4 regions of the Bacillus sp. z33 genome follow, and region 2 is predicted to be linked to each of the others. Evidence: riboswitches for the same ligand, from Rfam matches in the RefSeq annotation. Region 2 holds a riboswitch; each other region holds the start of a gene.
The links. A riboswitch is a leader RNA that binds a small molecule or an ion and turns the genes downstream of it on or off. The one in region 2 is predicted to bind S-adenosylmethionine.

Region 1: it holds a riboswitch for S-adenosylmethionine, as region 2 does, so the genes downstream of both, AC4G3L_RS02345 (bifunctional homocysteine S-methyltransferase/methylenetetrahydrofolate reductase) here and AC4G3L_RS04245 (methionine biosynthesis PLP-dependent protein) in region 2, are expected to answer to the same signal.
Region 3: it holds a riboswitch for S-adenosylmethionine, as region 2 does, so the genes downstream of both, AC4G3L_RS14145 (methionine ABC transporter ATP-binding protein) here and AC4G3L_RS04245 (methionine biosynthesis PLP-dependent protein) in region 2, are expected to answer to the same signal.
Region 4: it holds a riboswitch for S-adenosylmethionine, as region 2 does, so the genes downstream of both, metK (methionine adenosyltransferase) here and AC4G3L_RS04245 (methionine biosynthesis PLP-dependent protein) in region 2, are expected to answer to the same signal.

What each region holds. Positions count from the first base shown of each region.
Region 1 covers NZ_JBZFQN010000001.1:521,969-526,838, reverse strand. Annotated here, with positions in the region: gene AC4G3L_RS02370 (hypothetical protein) at 1-61, shown strand, start outside; gene dapF (diaminopimelate epimerase) at 136-1,119, shown strand; gene AC4G3L_RS02360 (phosphatase PAP2 family protein) at 1,167-1,844, shown strand; gene AC4G3L_RS02355 (hypothetical protein) at 2,120-2,260, shown strand; gene AC4G3L_RS02350 (class I SAM-dependent methyltransferase) at 2,373-2,969, opposite strand; SAM riboswitch class I at 3,094-3,195, shown strand; gene AC4G3L_RS02345 (bifunctional homocysteine S-methyltransferase/methylenetetrahydrofolate reductase) at 3,287-4,870, shown strand, end outside.
Region 2 covers NZ_JBZFQN010000001.1:908,030-912,899, forward strand. Annotated here, with positions in the region: gene AC4G3L_RS04240 (ABC transporter ATP-binding protein) at 1-618, opposite strand, end outside; gene AC4G3L_RS04245 (methionine biosynthesis PLP-dependent protein) at 807-1,907, opposite strand; SAM riboswitch class I at 2,126-2,234, opposite strand; gene AC4G3L_RS04250 (M42 family metallopeptidase) at 2,366-3,415, shown strand; gene AC4G3L_RS04255 (patatin-like phospholipase family protein) at 3,458-4,300, opposite strand; gene AC4G3L_RS04260 (GntR family transcriptional regulator) at 4,504-4,870, shown strand, end outside.
Region 3 covers NZ_JBZFQN010000003.1:500,159-505,028, forward strand. Annotated here, with positions in the region: gene AC4G3L_RS14130 (toprim domain-containing protein) at 1-310, shown strand, start outside; gene AC4G3L_RS14135 (thioredoxin family protein) at 285-566, shown strand; SAM riboswitch class I at 878-986, shown strand; gene AC4G3L_RS14140 (O-acetylhomoserine aminocarboxypropyltransferase/cysteine synthase family protein) at 1,078-2,397, shown strand; SAM riboswitch class I at 2,498-2,610, shown strand; gene AC4G3L_RS14145 (methionine ABC transporter ATP-binding protein) at 2,726-3,757, shown strand; gene AC4G3L_RS14150 (methionine ABC transporter permease) at 3,754-4,422, shown strand; gene AC4G3L_RS14155 (MetQ/NlpA family ABC transporter substrate-binding protein) at 4,435-4,870, shown strand, end outside.
Region 4 covers NZ_JBZFQN010000001.1:1,428,328-1,433,197, forward strand. Annotated here, with positions in the region: gene asnB (asparagine synthase (glutamine-hydrolyzing)) at 1-1,338, opposite strand, end outside; gene metK (methionine adenosyltransferase) at 1,750-2,949, opposite strand; SAM riboswitch class I at 3,079-3,202, opposite strand; gene pckA (phosphoenolpyruvate carboxykinase (ATP)) at 3,580-4,870, shown strand, end outside.

The DNA of each region.
Region 1 (4,870 bases), 390 kb from region 2:
AGATGAAAAAAGAATAGGATATTGTTTTTGTATTGATTACCTTCAGCAGCAAAATCATTAACCACTCATCCAGTCCTGTTTTGTTTTATAATAGTGAAATAGGTAGATTCATGTTTGTTTGAAGGGAGCAGGAGAATGGATATTAATATAATTAAAGTACATGGTTCCAATAATGATTTTTATTTAATTGATGAAATGGATACCAAGCTACCATTATCAGATCAAGAACGAAGCCAATTAGCCATAAGTATGTGTGAGCGCACCGGTACCGAGGGGGCAGACGGGATTCTCTTTGTGATGAACAGTGAGAAGGCAGATGCCAGAATGAGAGTCTTTAATACGGATGGTTCGGAAGCCTCCATGTGTGGGAATGGGCTCCGTTGTGTTGGGCGGTATGTTCAGGAAAAACTGAAGAAAAATAATCTGATGATTGAAACGATGAAAGCAAATCTGCAGGTAACGAAAGAACCTGACATGTATAAGGATATCCCTACATACCGAGTCGAAATATCTCCAGTTATCAAAGCAACCAGTGCATTGCCTATGAACACGGAGATGGATGAAATCATCAACAAAAGCCTGCCTTTTATTGATGAGGACCTTACATTCACAACCCTATCTGTACCAAATCCACATCTGATCAGTCTGGTTGATAAAGAGTTGATCCACTCGGATAGGCAAGAAAAAATAGCCACTATGCTGAATGGTAAGAATGATTGGTTTACCGATGGTGTGAATGTCAGCTTCGTTTCCCGCCTGGAGGAGGGGGCTATTTTTGTCCGCACGTTTGAGAGAGGCGTAGGCTTTACAAATGCCTGCGGAACAGCAATGTCAGCTTCCAGTCTCGTAACGAAATGGGTTGACGAACTCGATGATGAAGCCGTACTGCATGTCTATAATCCAGGTGGAATGGTACTATGCCAGGTTCATGATTTGCAGGATAAAACCTGGATTGATTTAATTGGGAATGCAACGTATGAATACGAAACGGTTATTCAGTTAAATTTAGAAACACTACATGTTAGCTTTGGGGAAAGGAAAATCTATAAAGAAGAGGCCGAGGCTTATTCATCATTCCAACAACATGTCAAAACCTATCTAGACTCTAAAATAGGATGAACTTAAGACGTTTTAAACAATATGTTCGCAATAGGGGAGGGCGTAAATTGAAGAAGCCTGAAAACACCTTTTTAAATGTTCATATTATTTCCTTTTTCGTGCTGATTGCTCTCTTTATTGTGTGTACGCTCTTGTTCGTAGATATTGCTGATGACCTAGACGAACATGAGCTATATCGGTTTGATATGACGATCATTCAGGCAATCCAGGGCAGTATTAATGAAATGAGTACAAAAGTGCTTACTTTTATAACGAATTTAGGATCAGTAAAAGGCAATATCCTACTGGTTATCGTTTTTTCTTCGTTGTTACTGTTTAAAAAACGTTTTCTCAGTGTGCTTTTTTTAATCATCACGACATGGTCAGGTGGTTATGTAAACCAATATTTAAAATGGATTTTCCAGCGGGAGAGACCAACTTTAAATCCATTGGTTCAAGAAAATGGCTTTAGCTTTCCGAGCGGCCACTCAATGTCCTCCTTCATCCTCTATGGTGCACTGATGATCATTACAACCAGAATCACCAAGAATTGGCCGATTCGATGGGCTGTTTATGCGATTTGTATATTTATGATTTTAACGATTGGCTACAGCCGTATTTACCTGGGGGTGCATTATCCTAGCGATGTGATTGCAGGGTATGTTGCGGGATGTGCATGGCTGGCAATCATTGCGATTGTGTTTAAGTTTGGGGAATATAGGAGAACAAAAGGTTTGAAATCATAAATAGGCTGTCTGTAAGCTATGCCGGCTTATAGACGCCTATTTTTTATGTAAACCTCTGTGAATAACTAACTGAGCATTTTCTTTTTATGGTTTTGCTACTTCCTATAAATACTGGAGATTAAAGTAGCAATCTTTGATGAGATGCAAATACTTTAAAAAGAGAGCCAGGGTAATTATGTCATTAACAACAGACATGGAATGATTATCATACAACTACTTGGTTCGGGTGGTATGCACCTTCTTTTCCTAATATAGGAGAAGGGAGGTGATAGACTATGGATTTTCTAAAAGCTCTGGCAAAAGATGAAGCAATGATCTTTTTCACGCCCCTTGCTGCCGGCAGCGCTACGCGATTTCGCCAATCTATAAAGCTCAAGAGGCAAACGAAAAACCACCCTGCGCCGACCAAAGCATAAGGGTGGTTCATCTAAGAATTAAACGATTTGCTTACCACTTGCTAGTAGTAGCACCAGGGAGTTACCAGCTCTCTGGTTTTTTAATATATGTGTATAATACCCTAAAAAAGGGCTATTTGGTGGCTGTTACATTGATGGATAAGCACGGTTTCATTGGTTTCGTTTGAACTTTAACTGATTTAAATCCTGTCTTAGTAAGAACCTCTTTAATTTCTTCGGCATATTCATGAGCCTGTTCTTCGGTTGCTTCTTCCTGCCTTGGCTGTACCGTTATGGTCACTTGCCCATTCTCTTTTAGTAAGGAATGTATTTTCTGAATGCAAACTTCCTGGTTGTCCCATAGTGGATAACTGTTTACACTGAAAATATTATCGTACACCATTGGATTAGGTATCTCGAGAACAGTTCCATTAAATAAACGCAGCTGATTCCGATCGAGGTGTTCCTGATTGCGCTTGCTCGCATTTTTCACCATTTCTTCAGATGGATCGACGCCATCAATCTGGATGGTTGGGTACTTATCAAAAAGCATATGCATTCCTTCGCCAGGGCCAAACCCTACTTCAAGCAGCGTATCATTCGGTGTAATAGACAATTGATTAAATGTCCAATCATACAATTCTTCATTTTCATAGGCCATGATTTTACCTGCGAGTTTTCCAAGTACACCTGTTGGATTTTTAAATTGATTTGTAAATATCTCTTTCATTTAACATCACTCCTACACGATACATACCCGAAATAATAAATCATTAACTCCTCTGCATTAATTATCAAAATAGATTGAAAAAACTGATAATTTATAGTAAATTTAGTAAATATATAATTTTATATCCTTATCTAGAGAGATGGAGGGACTGGCCCGTTGAAATCTCAGCAACCTGGATAGTAATTCAAGGTGCTAAATCCAGCAAGCGCCGCTTGAAAGATGAGAGACCAGAAGGGGGGCTTTCATGGCGAAAGCTCTTTTCTCATCGTCTATTTTCCTCATCAACTTTTCAATTTAACAAATTAGGGGGAAAGACAGTGAATCTATTAGAGACGTTAAACGAAAAAATTCTGGTTGCTGATGGGGCTAGTGGTACACTTTTATATTCATTTGGGATCGATAGCTGTTTTGAAGAACTAAATCTGACTGATCCCAATCAAATTGAAAAGATGCACAGGAGTTATATTGCAGCAGGTGCTGATATCATTCAATCCAATACATTCGGTGCAAACTACCATAAATTAAAGCGGTATGGTCTTGAAAGGGAAGTTTCCATGATCAATCGGACCGGAATAAAGCTGGCAAAAAGAGCTGCCAATCCGCATACCTTTGTTGTTGGGACAATCGGAGGTTTACGAAGCTTTAGAAAATCAGAATTAACATTAAGTGAAATTAAGGCATATTTTGAAGAGCAGCTACTCGCCTTATTGAAGGAAGAACCAGATGGGATTTTACTAGAAACCTATTATGATTTAGAGGAATTGTTAATGGTGTTAGAAGTAGCAAGAAGAACCAGTGATCTTCCTCTGATTGCGAATATATCCCTGCATGAAACGGGTCTATTGCAAAATGGGATGCATGTCAGTGAAGCATTTTCACTATTGAAAAAAGAGGGAGCCGATGTCGTCGGGATTAATTGTAGGATGGGTCCTTACCATATGATTCGGTCTTATGAAGAAGTACCGCTTTTAGAAGATACTTATTATGCGGCATACCCGAATGCAAGCTTACCTGATTTATCTGATGGAAGATATGTCTACTCTACAGAGGCGGACTATTTCATCAACAGTTCCAGGCAACTGGTGAAGCAAGGGGTACGGCTGATAGGCGGATGCTGCGGTACGACGCCTGCACATATTCAGGCCATACGTAAAGGAGTCGAAGACCTTTTTCCTGTTAAGGAAAAAGATTTTGTTGCACAGCCGAAGCATCAGTCTATTTCACATGAGATCATTCAGTACAAACGAAATGGGCCAGATACGATTTCAGGTATGGTAAAAAAACGAACGACGGTCATCGTGGAACTTGACCCGCCAAAGACGCTGGGGCTGGAGGAATTTTTGATAGGAAGTCGTTACTTATTGGACTCTGGTGCGGATGCTATCACACTTGCGGATAATTCATTGGCATCTCCGAGAATATCAAATCTTGCGGTAGCCTCTATTTTACAATCAAAGTTAAATACCATGCCTCTTGTCCATTTAACTTGCCGGGATCATAATCTGATTGGCTTGCAATCTCATTTAATGGGTATGCATTCTCTCGGATTGTCAGAGGTGTTAGTCGTGACCGGTGATCCTTCAAAAATTGGTGACTTTCCGGGAGCTACTTCCGTATATGATCTTTCTTCCATCGATCTGATTTCATTAATTAAGCAATTGAATGTGGGACGGTCTTATTCAGGGAAATCATTAGGAAGCCGGGCGAATTTTGAGGTGGCTGCTGCCTTTAACCCGCATGTAAAGTACATAGATAAAGCTGTTCAGAGAATGGAGAAGAAGATTCAGGCAGGTGCGGATTATTTTCTGACCCAGCCAGTGTTCAGTATTGAAAAATTAGAAGAAATATACGCAGCAACAAGGCATATTACGAAACCGATTTTTATTGGCATCATGCCTTTA
Region 2 (4,870 bases):
ATTACTGATTTTCTCAACAACATCCATAATGTGTGAAGAATAAAAAATCGTTTTTCCCTCACTTGCCAGCATTCCCAGCAATTCTTTGACGATCATAACGCTATTCGCGTCGAGACCGCTTAAAGGCTCATCTAAAAATAATATATCCGGGTTATGAAGAAGACTTGATATTAACAGAACCTTTTGCTTCATTCCTTTTGAATAACTATTTATTCGTGAATCATACATTGCTTCAATGTTTAATAGCTTCATTAGTTTAAAAGCCTTTTGGTCAACTTGATCATAAGGTAAGCCATAAAGCTCCCCAATAAAGGTTAAGTATTCACGTGCAGTCAATACATCATATAGATCTGCTAATTCAGGCACATAACCAATTCTGTTTTTATAGTCAATCCTATCATCGGAAAGCTCTGTTCCAAATATCTTAACTGAACCTGTATAATCTGTTAGAAGACCAAGCAATATCTTTACAGTGGTTGTTTTCCCAGCACCATTAGGACCTATATAGCCAATAACTTGCCCTTTGTCTACATCAAGATTAATGCCACGAAGCACTTCTTTCGAGCCATAACTCACCTGAAGATTGTTAATAGAAATAACCGGATCAGCCATCTTCATTCTCCCTAATTGAGACTAATTTTTTTACAGTATATCAAAATCGTTAAATATTTTACATATATTTCTATTTTACCGTATATGATTTTATTAAATTTCTAATACCTTCGCATATTTAGTTCGTTCATAAAAATTCCAGTAATACTCGCTCCTCCCCAAGATGTATCACTAATTTCAAACGAGTTCTACCTTTAAACCAGTAACGAATCAAATGCCTGTGTAAGATCTTCAATCAAATCATCAGCATGTTCAATCCCGACAGAATAACGCAGCAAGCAATTACAAACCCCAATCTGTATGCGCACCTCCTCTGGGATATCTGCGTGTGTTTGTGTAGCGGGATACGTCATTAAGCTCTCTACTCCACCCAAACTTTCCGCAAAAGATATGATATGAAGACTTTGTAAGAAAGGATTGATCCATTCAGCTGATTTCAGCCGGAATGATATCATCCCTCCTTTACCAGGATAAAGGACATCCGTCACTTCTTCTCTTTCTCTTAAAAACCGACTGATTTTCTGGGCGTTTTCCTCATGTTGTTTCATCCGCAAGCTCAATGTTTTCATTCCCCTCATGACAAGCCAGGAATCAAAAGGTGAAAGCACAGCTCCTGTAGCATTTTGATATTCCTCAAGTCTTGCACCAATATCAGCATTTTTTGCTACAATTAATCCAGCTAACACATCATTATGTCCAGCCAAGTATTTAGTGGCACTATGGACAACAATATCTGCTCCCTGTTCAAGCGGCCGCTGCAGAATAGGTGTATAAAAGGTATTATCTACAATCAGCAACAAATCATTTTCACGCGTGAATTTGGAGATCTCCTTTATATCCAATTCCTGCATAAGCGGATTAGTCGGAGTTTCGATAAAGAATGCCTTGGTTCTATCGCTAATGGATTCCTTAAAATCCGAATCGTTATGACATGGTTTAAATTTGATGCCATATGTCTTCCATATTTGTTCGAATAACCGGTATGTCCCTCCATAAAGGTCAGCGGTGACGGCAATCTCATCTCCAGGAGCAAATAAACAAAGCAATGAGTGAATGGCAGCCATACCTGAACTATAAGCAAAGCCCTGTTTTCCTCCCTCAAGCTCTGCGATGCCCTCCTCGAGTAATTTTCTGGTTGGGTTACCCGTCCTTATGTAATCAAACCCGGTGGATTCTCCTATACCATCATGGCGATAGGCTGTTGAAAAATAGACTGGCGGATTAACAGTACCTGTTTGTGTTTCACTTCGATTGCCTATTTGAGCTAAGAGTGTTTCGATTTTAACTTTTGTCATGTGTATGACTCCTCTCTCTTCATTTATCCCTACACATTGCTCTTCACCATCACGGTCCACCATACTTGCACTATATCCATGTGCTACTATTTTCCGCATATATGATACGGCTGTATTTCTTTTACTTTTGTCAAATAACATTCATTTCCCCAGTTATTAACAGTTATAAAAAAACAAAAAAGTCTCCAGAAGAAGACTTTTCATCAGAAATGGGCCCCTTCTTATCATTCAAGACAGCTAGTATGTCTTGCAGGATTTAGCACCTTTCCATCATTGGCGGTTGCTGAGATTTCACTGGGCCAGTCCCTCCATCTCTCTTGATAAGTTTTGTCAGAATATTCACTTAAAATAAATTTACATCCTCATGGAAAGAAAAGCAAGTTGTTTTTACCTTCATTGTTCAACTTTTTAACAAAGGTATATAATAAATCTATACATAAAAGGAGTGATTCGTAGCGATGAAAGCCAATGGTCAGGAAATTTTTCAATATATAAAAGAACTGGTATCCATCCCAAGTCCGAGCGGCTATACCACAGAAGTGATTGAACATGTGGCACGATTTTTACAATCTGAAGGTATTACAGCAGTAAAAACAAATAAAGGAGCATTATTGGCAACAATCAAGGGGCAAGATGATTCTAAACATCGTTTTCTTACCGCCCATGTTGATACGTTAGGTGCCATGGTTAAAGAAATCAAACCAGGCGGGCGTTTAAAATTATCGATGGTAGGTGGATTTCGCTGGAATTCTGTTGAGGGTGAATACTGTAAAATCCATACAGCTGATGGAAGGATCTATACAGGAACCATTCTTCTAAATCAAACCTCCGTTCATGTTTATCAGAAAATGGGCGATGTCAAACGCGAGGATGCGACAATGGAAGTACGAATTGATGCTGTCACAAAAAGCAAGGCAGATACAGAAAAGCTTGGCATTTCAGTCGGCGATTTTGTTTCCTTCGAACCGCGTGTTGAACTGACAGACAACGGATTTATTAAATCCCGTCATTTGGACGATAAAGCAAGTGTCGGTATTCTGATGTATATTATTAAACAGATAAATAAAGAAGGTATCATTCTTCCTTATACGACCCATTTCTTAATCTCTAACAATGAAGAAATCGGCTATGGCGGCAATTCCAATATACCGTCCGAAACAGTTGAATATTTGGCTGTTGATATGGGAGCAATCGGAGAAGGACAGGCAACGGATGAATACAGTGTATCCATTTGCGCCAAAGACTCAAGCGGACCTTATCATTATGGTCTGCGCCAGCATCTCGTCGAGTTATCAAAGCAGCATCAGGTGGATTATCGCGTGGATATTTACCCTTTTTATGGTTCTGATGCCTCTGCTGCCATTCGTGCCGGCTATGATATTATTCATGGATTGATTGGCCCCGGCATCGATGCTTCCCATGCTTTTGAACGCACCCATATTAGTTCCATCGAACATACTGCGAATTTAATTTGGCATTATTTACAATCAGAATTAAGACAGCAATAAAAGAATCAACAACCCATCACGAAAAATAGTGGTGGGTTGTTGTTATAATAGCTTTTTTATTTTTCCATGAGCAGCCTTGGCTTCTGCATATCCTTGATTGTACAGCTTTTTCAGCTTTTTAGGATTACGCTCAATTCGGCTGACATCTGATTTCTCTATTGGACGAATAATGACGACATGTCCCTTTTCTTCCTGTTCCTCCAGATAACGTATCGTGTCATTGTATAGGATATGCCGATTGCGAAGGGCCTTTAATAGTCCTTGATAATTCTTATATAATCTTTTTCCAAACCAATCAAACGATGAGCCTTTCATATATCCCTTGTTTCCGGTAAGCACGACAATATTTTTCGTATTCCCGTCTGCTTGAGATTTTTGAATCGGTATCGGATCGGCAACTCCCCCGTCAAGCAGCATTCTGCCATCATAAGAGATTACCGGCGCAAAAAATGGAATGGAACTGGATGCGCGCAGAATCGTTGTAATATCTTTTTTTAAGTGCTCTTTGCTATAGTATACGGGTTCGCCTGTAACGCAATCTGTAACACCGACGACAAACTGTTCCTTGGCTTCACAAAAAGCCTTCAAATCAAATGGAACCAGTTCATTTGGAATTTTATCAAAAATAAAATCCATTCCAAATAATTCGCGTTTCTTCAGAAAACGTTTATAGGAAAGATATTCCGGATGTGAGACATAGTCGATATTTGCCGTATAATTACGGTCTATTTGCCGGGCAATATAAGAAGAACCATTGCATGCACCGGCTGAAACACCGATTGTATATGGCAAATAAATATCCTGTTCCATCAAATACCTCAAAACTCCGGCTGTATATAATCCTCTCATTCCGCCGCCCTCTAAAACCAGGCCTGTATTCTGCATGACAAGTAACCTCCTTCCCTAGAGAATCCTTCTTATTTTGCCTTTACCTTTATAAATAATTACAAATTTCAAAACCTTTTAAGGAATTTTTTTACTTTTCATTGACGGTTCTGGTGTATTACATGTATAGTACACATATCAGGTGTATGAACCACATAGTACACACACCAAATATTGGTTAACCAGACATAGGAGATGAAACGATGAACATCATCTTTAATAACCGGGATCCCGTTTATTTACAAGTTGTCCGTTACTTCAAAGAACAAATAGCGACCGGCCGGCTTGCAAGCGGAGAAGAGATTCCTTCTCGACGTGAGCTTGCGGGTCTTCTAAAAATAAACCCTAATACCGCTCAAAAAGCGTATAAGGAAATGGAGGAACAGGGATTGATTTACACTGAAAGAAATTTCCCAAGCCGGATTACAACAGATAAGGACATATTGAGTAGCGTCCGCCAAGAGCTGATTCATGAAGCAGTTGACACCTTTGTCCAGGCAATTAAACCGATTCAACTACCCGTAGATGAACTATTGAGTATTGTCAAAGAAAAATACAAATCGGAACAAG
Region 3 (4,870 bases), on a different contig from region 2:
AGAAATTATATGTACGAATGGAACAATCAGTTTATCAAAATTAGATGAATTGGTTGAAATGCTTGAACATAAGGACGTATACATTCTGGCAGATGCTGATGAATCCGGAGAAAAATTAAGAAAACAGTTGCGTCAAGAAATGCCAAATGCTTCTCATTTATATATTGATCGAACATATCGGGAAGTGGCAAATGCGCCAAGATATCATTTGGCAACGATTCTTTTGGGAGCCAATATTGATGTAAAGGCTGAATTCTTAAAACAAATGAAGGATGTTATTAAAAATGAACGATCTAACCACGAACAATAAAGCAATCTATACGTATACCCCTCTTTGCGGTACCTGTCAATTAGCAGGCAGAATGCTTGATATTGCAAAAGAAGTTCTCCCAAGTGCACCATTGGAAAAAATTAATCTCAACTTTGCAAAAGAACTTGCAGAAGAATATCAAATTGAAAGTGTACCATGCCTCATATTAATTAAAGACAACCAGGTAATAGAGAAAATATATGCCTTTCATTCCGTTCCGTATCTCGTAGATCGATTGAAACTAATGATAGATTAGTAGGGATTATTTCTCAGGAAATATGTCGATGACTATTTGCTAGTGAATGTCTATATAATTGACATTCACTTTTGCATACTTTTTATATGTCAGATTGCGTGAAGATATTTGTAAGATGCTCTTATTATAGCCCGGGTTCTCGGTTGTTTGGCATAGTTTCCATGTAGCCAGATAAAATGATTTATTAATGATTGAAGAATAGTAGAAGCTAAAATCATGAATGATTTATCTTTTTGTTTAAATATTCAGAATAATCTGTTGACTGTTGTTTTTTCCTATGCTATAGTTTTAACAACTTAATACTAGCTTGATTCTTATCAAGAGAGGTGGAGGGACTGGCCCGTTGAAGCCCGGCAACCGGTATTTTTATAATACACGGTGCCAATTCCTGCGGATACAAACAAATCCGGGAGATAAGGAGAGATGGAAAATGCCTGCCTCTTCTTATATTTAGGAAGAGTTTTTTTCATTTACTTAATTCTCTACTTAAAACGAAATGGAGAGATGTGGAATGGCTAATGAGCAAAAGAAGTATCGGTTTGAAACAGTAGGTATACACGGAGGCTTACAGCAAGATCCATTAACAGGAGCGAGAAGTGTACCGATTTATCAGTCGAATGCGTATGTATTTAAAGATACAGATCACGCTGCGAACTTATTTGGATTAGCTGAACCCGGATATATCTATACAAGGATCCATAACCCCACATCAAGTGTATTTGAGGAACGCATAGCTGAACTCGAAGGTGGAATTGGAGCACTGGCAGTTTCAAGTGGTGCTGCAGCTATCACACTCTCTATCTTAAATATTGCGGGTGCGGGTGATGAAATCATATCAGCCTCTACTCTATATGGCGGAACCTATAATTTATTCGCCAATACTCTTCCTAAGTATGGGATTCATGTGAAATTTGTAGATCCAGACGATCCGGAAAATTTCAGAGAAGCCATTACTTCAAAGACGAAAGCGATTTTTGGAGAGACCATCGGAAATCCAAGTCTGCAAGTGCTGGATATTGAGAGGGTAGCGGAAATTGCTCATGAAGCTGGAATTCCTTTAATCATTGATAATACTTTTGCGACTCCTTATTTAAGCCGACCTATTGAATTTGGAGCAGATATTGTCGTCCATTCTGCTACGAAATGGCTGCTTGGAAATGGAACCACACTGGGAGGGGTCATAATAGATGGAGGTAAGTTTGACTGGAATTCACCTAAATTCCCTGGTTTTACTGAACCGGACCCAAGTTATCATGACTTGATTTATAGTGAGGCAATTGGAGCAGGGGCGTTTATCGTGAAGGCAAGAGTACAGCTATTGAGAGATTTGGGTCCGTCCCTTAGTCCATTTAACGCCTTTCAATTTATTCTGGGACTGGAAACCCTGCATGTAAGAATGAAGGAGCATGTCGCAAATACGAGAATAATAGTCGATTATTTAAAACAACATCCAGCAGTATCATGGGTCTTATATCCTGGAGATCCAGATCACGGTGACTATGAAAAAACGAAGAAATATTTACCGAAAGGGGCGGGGGCAGTTGTTGTTTTTGGTATAAAGGGAGGACGTGAGGCAGGTAAAAAGCTGATTGATTCCATTGAGTTATGGTCCCATGTGGCAAATGTGGGTGATGCAAAAAGCTTAATTATTCATCCGGCAAGCACGACTCATCAGCAACTGAATGAGGAGGGATTAAAAGCCTCCGGTGTGCAGGAGGATTTAATCAGACTTTCCGTCGGCATTGAAAATACAGAAGATTTAATTGAAGAATTGGAACTGGCGATAGAAAAGGCAACAGGCATATCTTCGATTAAAGAAGTTTTGAAATAACATTTTTGACCATGCGAAGAAGACTTTGGTGTTGACAGTTCTTTCTAAAACATGATAGGATAGCAGACAGTTAGATTTAAATTGAATAGTGTGTTATGTACTCTTATCAAGAGAGGTGGAGGGATGTGCCCTTTGAAGCCCGGCAACCGGCAATCGATTAGATTGAAAAGGTGCCAATTCACACAGGATGTTATAAATCCTGGGAGATGAGAGAAAGGAACATGTTTATATACTAATCATGCCTTTCTGCCTCCGCAGAAAGGCATTTTTATTTTAACTGAAAACTATCTTAAAATTAGATGTTGATAGAAAGAGCGGTGAACTTTTCATGATTACATTACGTGATGTATCGAAGACCTTCTCTGGAACTTTTAAACGTTCATCAGCTGTCAAAGCAGTAGATCAAGTCTCTTTATCAATTGAAAAGGGAGAGATCTTTGGAATCATCGGGTACAGCGGAGCAGGAAAAAGTACCCTGATTAGAATGCTGAACGGTTTAGAGAAACCATCCGAAGGCAGTGTAGTAGTAGCAGGTAAAAACATGGCTGCTATTAAAGGCGCTGAACTAAGAAAAGCCAGAATGGAAATAAGTATGATATTTCAGCACTTTAATCTTCTCTGGTCAAGGACAGTCAGTGAAAATATAGAGTTTCCTTTAGAAATTGCTGGTATACCAAGCAAGGAACGTAAAAAGAGAGTAAAGGAGCTTGTTAATCTGGTTGGATTGGATGGACGTGAAAATGCCTACCCATCCCAGTTAAGCGGCGGTCAAAAACAGCGCGTTGGAATTGCACGGGCCTTAGCGAATAATCCGAAAGTACTTCTTTGTGACGAAGCTACATCTGCGCTTGATCCGCAGACAACAGATGATATTTTAGAATTACTTGTTGATATAAACAAAAGGCTGGGCTTAACAATCGTATTAATTACGCATGAAATGCATGTTATACGTAAAATCTGCCATCGCGTAGCCGTGATGGAGATGGGGAAAGTAGTGGAGAGTGGTCAAGTGCTTGATGTATTTAAAAAACCAACTGCCCCGATTACAAAGCGATTTGTACAGCAAGTTACTGAGCCGGAAGAAACGAAAGATACGATCGAACATTTACTTACGGAATATCCGACGGGAAAAGTTGTTCAATTATCTTTTATTGGCGAATCTGCTGAAACGCCTGTTTTATCAGAAGTCATTCGCTCTTATAAAATTCATGTCAATATATTGCAAGGTAAAATTTCACAGACTCAGCATGGATCTTACGGAACATTGTTTATTCATGTTGACGGGGATGCAACTGAAGTTTCAAAGGCCATTGATTATCTCCACAAACAGGAAATTGGTGTGGAGGTGATGTCCGGATGATAGAAACATTATTTCCAAATGTAGTATGGGAACGTATCTATGAAAAAACCTGGGAAACCATATATATGACTGGTATCTCATTAGTTGCAACTTTTTTCTTGGGAATTATACTGGGTCTCCTCTTATTTTTGACCTCAAAGGGAAATATGTGGGAAAACAAAATGGTATACGGAATCGTAGGAGCTTTCGTTAATATATTCCGTTCGATTCCTTTCATCATCTTGATTATCCTGCTTATCCCTTTCACAAAGGCCTTGGTTGGAAGTATTATCGGTGTTAAGGCCGCTTTACCTGCTTTAATTATTGGCGCGGCCCCGTTCTATGCTCGAATGGTTGAAATTGGGTTACGCGAGATTGATAAAGGTGTGATTGAAGCCGCAAGATCTATGGGTGCTACTTCATTTACGATTATAAGAAAGGTTTTAATACCTGAATCATTGCCTGCGTTAGTATCAGGTATAACGGTTACTGCCATTGCATTGGTTGGATATACGGCGATGGCTGGTATGATTGGTGCGGGCGGACTGGGAAGCCTCGCCTATACGGAAGGGTTTAGCCGCGGTCAAACAGATGTCACGTTTGTCGCCACTGTTTTAGTATTGATTATAGTATTTATTATCCAGTTTATTGGAGATTTAATAACAAGAAAATTAGACAAACGATAGGGAGGAACCAAAGTGAAAAAGTTATCATTCATACTTGTTTTAGGATTAACTCTTCTATTGACAGCTTGCGGAGGGTCAGGCGATGAATCCAAGTCAGGTGACAAAGATTTAAAAACAATTAAAATTGGTGCTTCAAATGTACCGCATGCGGAAATTCTGGAAGAAGCAGCGCCTTTACTTAAAGAAAAAGGCATTAAACTAGAAGTTGAAGTGTTTACAGATTATGTGATGCCAAATAAAGCTTTAGAAGACGGATCAATTGATGCGAATTACTTCCAACATATTCCGTATTTCGAAGGCCAAGTTAAAGATAATGGATATGATTTTTCCAATGCAGGAAGTGTCCATATCGAACCGATTGGTGTGTATTCCAAAAAGTACAAAAGCCTGGATGATCTTCCAAAAGGCGCAACGATTATTATGAGCAATTCAATAGCTGACCATGGCC
Region 4 (4,870 bases), 520 kb from region 2:
ATAGTCCCGACCTTCTTTATAAAGCTTATAAAGTCTCTTCTTTTCTTCCTCCATAAACATCTTGGCATTTCCCAAATAACGCTCTTCTAGTGGAGTACAGCCGCGCTCGATGAAGCTCTTGCCTTTTACTCCTTCAGGCATCATGGTTGCAATTTGTTTAAGTGCTTTTTTCATAAACACAGGTATTTTATTAAACATAGCCAGGGATTGAGGCTCACGATAAATATTATAGCCCCCAAATAATTCATCTGCCCCTTCACCTGAAAGAACCACTGTTACATGCTTACGCGCTTCCCTTGCCACAAAATATAAAGGAACACATGCGGGATCTGCCAATGGATCATCCATATGCCACATAATGTTTGGCAATTCTTTCATATATTCTTCTGGCGTAATGATATAGCTGATATTTTCTACCCCTAGTTTATCAGCTGTTTCTTTCGCCACATCAATTTCACTGAATCCATTTTGTTCAAATCCAACAGAGAATGTTTTTATTCCAGGATGATATTCTTTTGCAATAGAAGCGATAATCGTAGAATCAATTCCTCCAGAGAGAAACGAACCTACTGGAACATCACTGCGCATATGCATTTTAACACTGTCATACAAAACATCCTGAATCTCTTTTATCCAGTCCTGTTCACTGCGGTGAACCGGTTTAAAATCAGCTTTCCAATATTGACGAATTTTCATTGGCTTGCCAATGCTCTTGGTAAAGCAATGTCCAGGCATCAATTTTTTTATATTCTTCGTCATAGTAGCCGGTTCTGGAGTAAACTGATAGGTAAGATAGTGTTGTAAAGACACGGGATCTAATTCAGAGTTTTCCAGTGCATGCAATATACTCTTTTTCTCTGACGCAAAATATGTTTTTTCCCCATCTTCAAAATAAAAAAATGGTTTAATACCAAATGGATCACGAGCACCAAAAACAGATTTTTCCTGTTTATCCCATATTACAAATCCAAACATCCCACGAAGCAATTCGACTGCCTTCTCTCCATATTGAACAAAAGCTGCCAAGATTACTTCAGTATCTGAGTTTGTAGAAAATTTCATACCTTCTTTTACCAGAACTTCTTTTAATTCCAGGTAGTTGTAAACTTCCCCATTAAAAATAATCCAATAGCGTTCATTTTCATACGTTAAAGGCTGATGACCACTTTCAATATCAATAATACTCAACCTTCTAAATCCAAGCTGAATATGTTCATCTATATAAAAGCCCTCATCATCCGGTCCTCTATGTGTAATTAAATCATTCATACTCTTTAATAGTTCGGCATCCTGATTTTTCAGCAGTCGATCATGCATACATCCAACAAATCCACACATTACTTTTCACCTACTCATTTCACTTAAAGATAGTTCATACTTTTCAGACAATAAAATCCTATCAAAAGACAGTATGTTATAAACAGTTCTATCGGTAAAAATACTTATAGAAAATATAACCACTAAATTTCCAAAATATAACACACCTAAATTCTACCACTGTTCGACAAAAAAAAAAAGAGGCATTTTTATGCCTCTTACGGATTGTAGACAAAATGAATTCAGAATGGCTCTATAGGTGCCATATTATGAATTCATTTGTCCTATTATCTTCAGTATGCCCGCGGAAAAGAGCATGAATCGGAAAGGAGAGAATAGCAAAAACAAAAAAACTGCAGACAAGGTCCCCTAAAATAAGGATTTTGTCTACAGTCTGAAAGAGGTATTATATTACCTCTTTCATTCTACTTCTTATAAACCAGCCCCAGTACGTAAAACCGCCACTTTATCTGTTCTCTCCCATGGAAGATCCAAATCATTGCGACCAAAATGGCCATAAGCTGCTGTTTGCTTATAAATTGGACGTCTTAAATCAAGCATTTTAATGATGCCAGCAGGTCTCAGATCAAAGTTAGCACGTACTAATTCAATTAATCTTTCCTCATCAATTTTACCAGTACCGAAAGTATCTATTGAAATAGATACCGGCTTTGCCACACCGATTGCATAAGCCAATTGGACTTCGGCTTTATCAGCAAGACCCGCGGCGACAATATTTTTAGCTACATATCTGGCTGCATAAGCTGCAGATCTGTCTACCTTCGTAGCATCTTTACCAGAGAATGCTCCTCCACCATGGCGTGCATATCCACCATATGTGTCAACAATAATTTTACGTCCCGTCAGGCCAGCATCCCCTTGTGGTCCGCCAATAACAAAACGGCCTGTTGGGTTAATAAAGTATTTCGTCTCTTCATCTATAAGATGAGCAGGAACAACCGGCTTGATCACTTGTTCTTTTAGATCTTTCTTAATTTGTTCAAGTGTTGTTTCCGCGTCATGTTGAGTGGAGATAACGATTGTATCTATTCTAACTGGTTTTTTGTTTTCATCATATTCTACCGTAACTTGTGTTTTTCCATCCGGGCGCAAATATGGCAAAATATCCTGTTTACGAACTTCAGCCAGCCTTCTGGATAATTGGTGAGCAAGAGAGATTGGAAGAGGCATTAATTCTTCTGTCTCATTGCAGGCAAATCCAAACATAAGTCCCTGGTCCCCCGCTCCAATAGCTTCAATCTCTTCATCAGACATTGTACCTTCTCTTGATTCCAAAGCCTGATTTACACCCTGGGCAATATCAGCGGATTGTTCATCAATCGCGGTTAAGACAGCACAAGTTTCTGCATCAAATCCATATTTAGCTCGCGTATAACCAATCCCTTTGATGGTATCGCGAACTATTTTTGGAATATCAACATACGTAGATGTAGTGATTTCCCCAGCAACTAGAACTAAACCAGTAGTAACAGAGGTTTCACAAGCTACCCTTGCATTTGGATCCTTGGCTAAGATTTCATCCAATATAGAATCTGAGATCTGATCGCAAATTTTATCTGGATGACCTTCTGTTACAGATTCTGATGTAAACAAATGTCTTTTATTAGACATATTTTTTCCTCCTTCAACTTCCCTGTTTAATGGCTACTCATTATCATTAATTATCTCCTGATTATATAAAAAAAGACCTTTCCTCCTTTAAAAAGAGGAAAGGTCGAAGTCTCAGAAATCTGCCTTTCACTCTCATCGTTCAAGGCAATATAACCTTGCATCAAGTTAGCACCTTTGCGTGATTACAAATGAATCAAACTGCAGGTTGCCCCGGCTTCATAGAGCTCGTCTCTCCACCGAGTCTTGATAAGAGTATCCATATCAAATGTATATGATATCTTATCCAATAAATCCTGTCAATAAATAAATAGGAATATATTGTTAGGTTGACACATGGCATTTAGAATGACCGAGGAACAGAATAACTCAAAGTATAAAATTCGCATTCTAAAAATAATATTGATATAATTAATTTATGAAAATTCAAAATAACCAGATAGATATATTCCGCTTCATTCTTAGATAAATTATCAAAAAATACGTCATTATACACTTTATTTATTATCCAATTATAATGATATAGCCTTTATCTTGAAAAATAATATAATTAGTATGGATAATTAAATTAAATGTGTTATACTAATTTTCATATAATATACTTACCAAAATTCTGGAAAAGGATGATCTCGTATGACCTATATAGGAGTTTCCAATGAATTGAAGCAATCACTTACTCATGATAATATTCATATTCAGCTTTCTGTGCCACAGTTAGTTGAAAAAGTATTAACCCGAAAAGAGGGAATCCTTACATCTACCGGAGCTGTTAAAGCAGAAACAGGCAAATATACTGGTAGATCCCCAAAAGATAAATATATTGTAGAAGAAGCTTCCACTAAAGATAAAATAGCCTGGGGGAGCGTCAATCAGCCTATATCAGAAGCTGTTTTTTCAAAACTATATGAGAAAGTAATGGATTACCTCGAACAAAGAGATGAATTATTCCTCTTTAATGGATTTGCCGGTGCTTCAAAAGATTACCGCCTTCCCATTCAAGTCATTAATGAATATGCCTGGCATAATTTATTTGTTCATCAACTTTTTATCCGACCTACTGAAGAAGAGCTCAGTCATCATTCACCTGAGTTTACAATTATCTCAGCCCCTGGCTTTAAAGCAGATCCTCTAGTGGATGGTACACATTCAGAAACATTTATCATTATTTCTTTTGAGAAAAAGGTCGTTTTAATCGGAGGCACTGAATACGCTGGAGAAATGAAAAAATCCATTTTCTCTATTATGAATTACTTGCTCCCAGAGAAGAATGTATTTTCCATGCATTGTTCGGCTAATGTAGGATTCGAAGGCGATGTTGCTCTTTTCTTCGGTCTGTCCGGGACAGGAAAAACCACTTTATCAGCCGATCCAAACCGTCGTTTAATTGGTGATGATGAACATGGCTGGTCACCTGAAGGTGTATTTAATATTGAAGGCGGATGTTACGCCAAATGCATTAATCTTTCACAGGAAAAAGAACCTCAAATATTTAACGCAATCCGGTTTGGTTCTGTGCTGGAGAATGTAATTGTGGACGAACATACGAGAGTTGCAGACTATGATAATGGGATGCTGACAGAAAATACACGTGCAGCTTACCCTATAGAAGCCATGCAAAACATCGTCAAACCAAGTATTGCAGGACATCCTAATACAATCATCTTTTTAACAGCTGATGCTTTTGGTGTGTTGCCTCCAATCAGTAAATTAACAAAGGAACAGGCCATGTATCATTTCCTAAGCGGTTATACAAGTAAGTTAGCCGGCACTGAACTCGGAATTACTTCACCGCAGGCAACCTTTTCTACCTGCTTCGGATCACCGTTCCTTCCGCTGCATCCAACAAAGTATGCTGAGATGCTGGGTAAAAATATTGAGGAACATCAAGTTCAGGTATATTTGGTTAACACAGGCTGGACCGGAG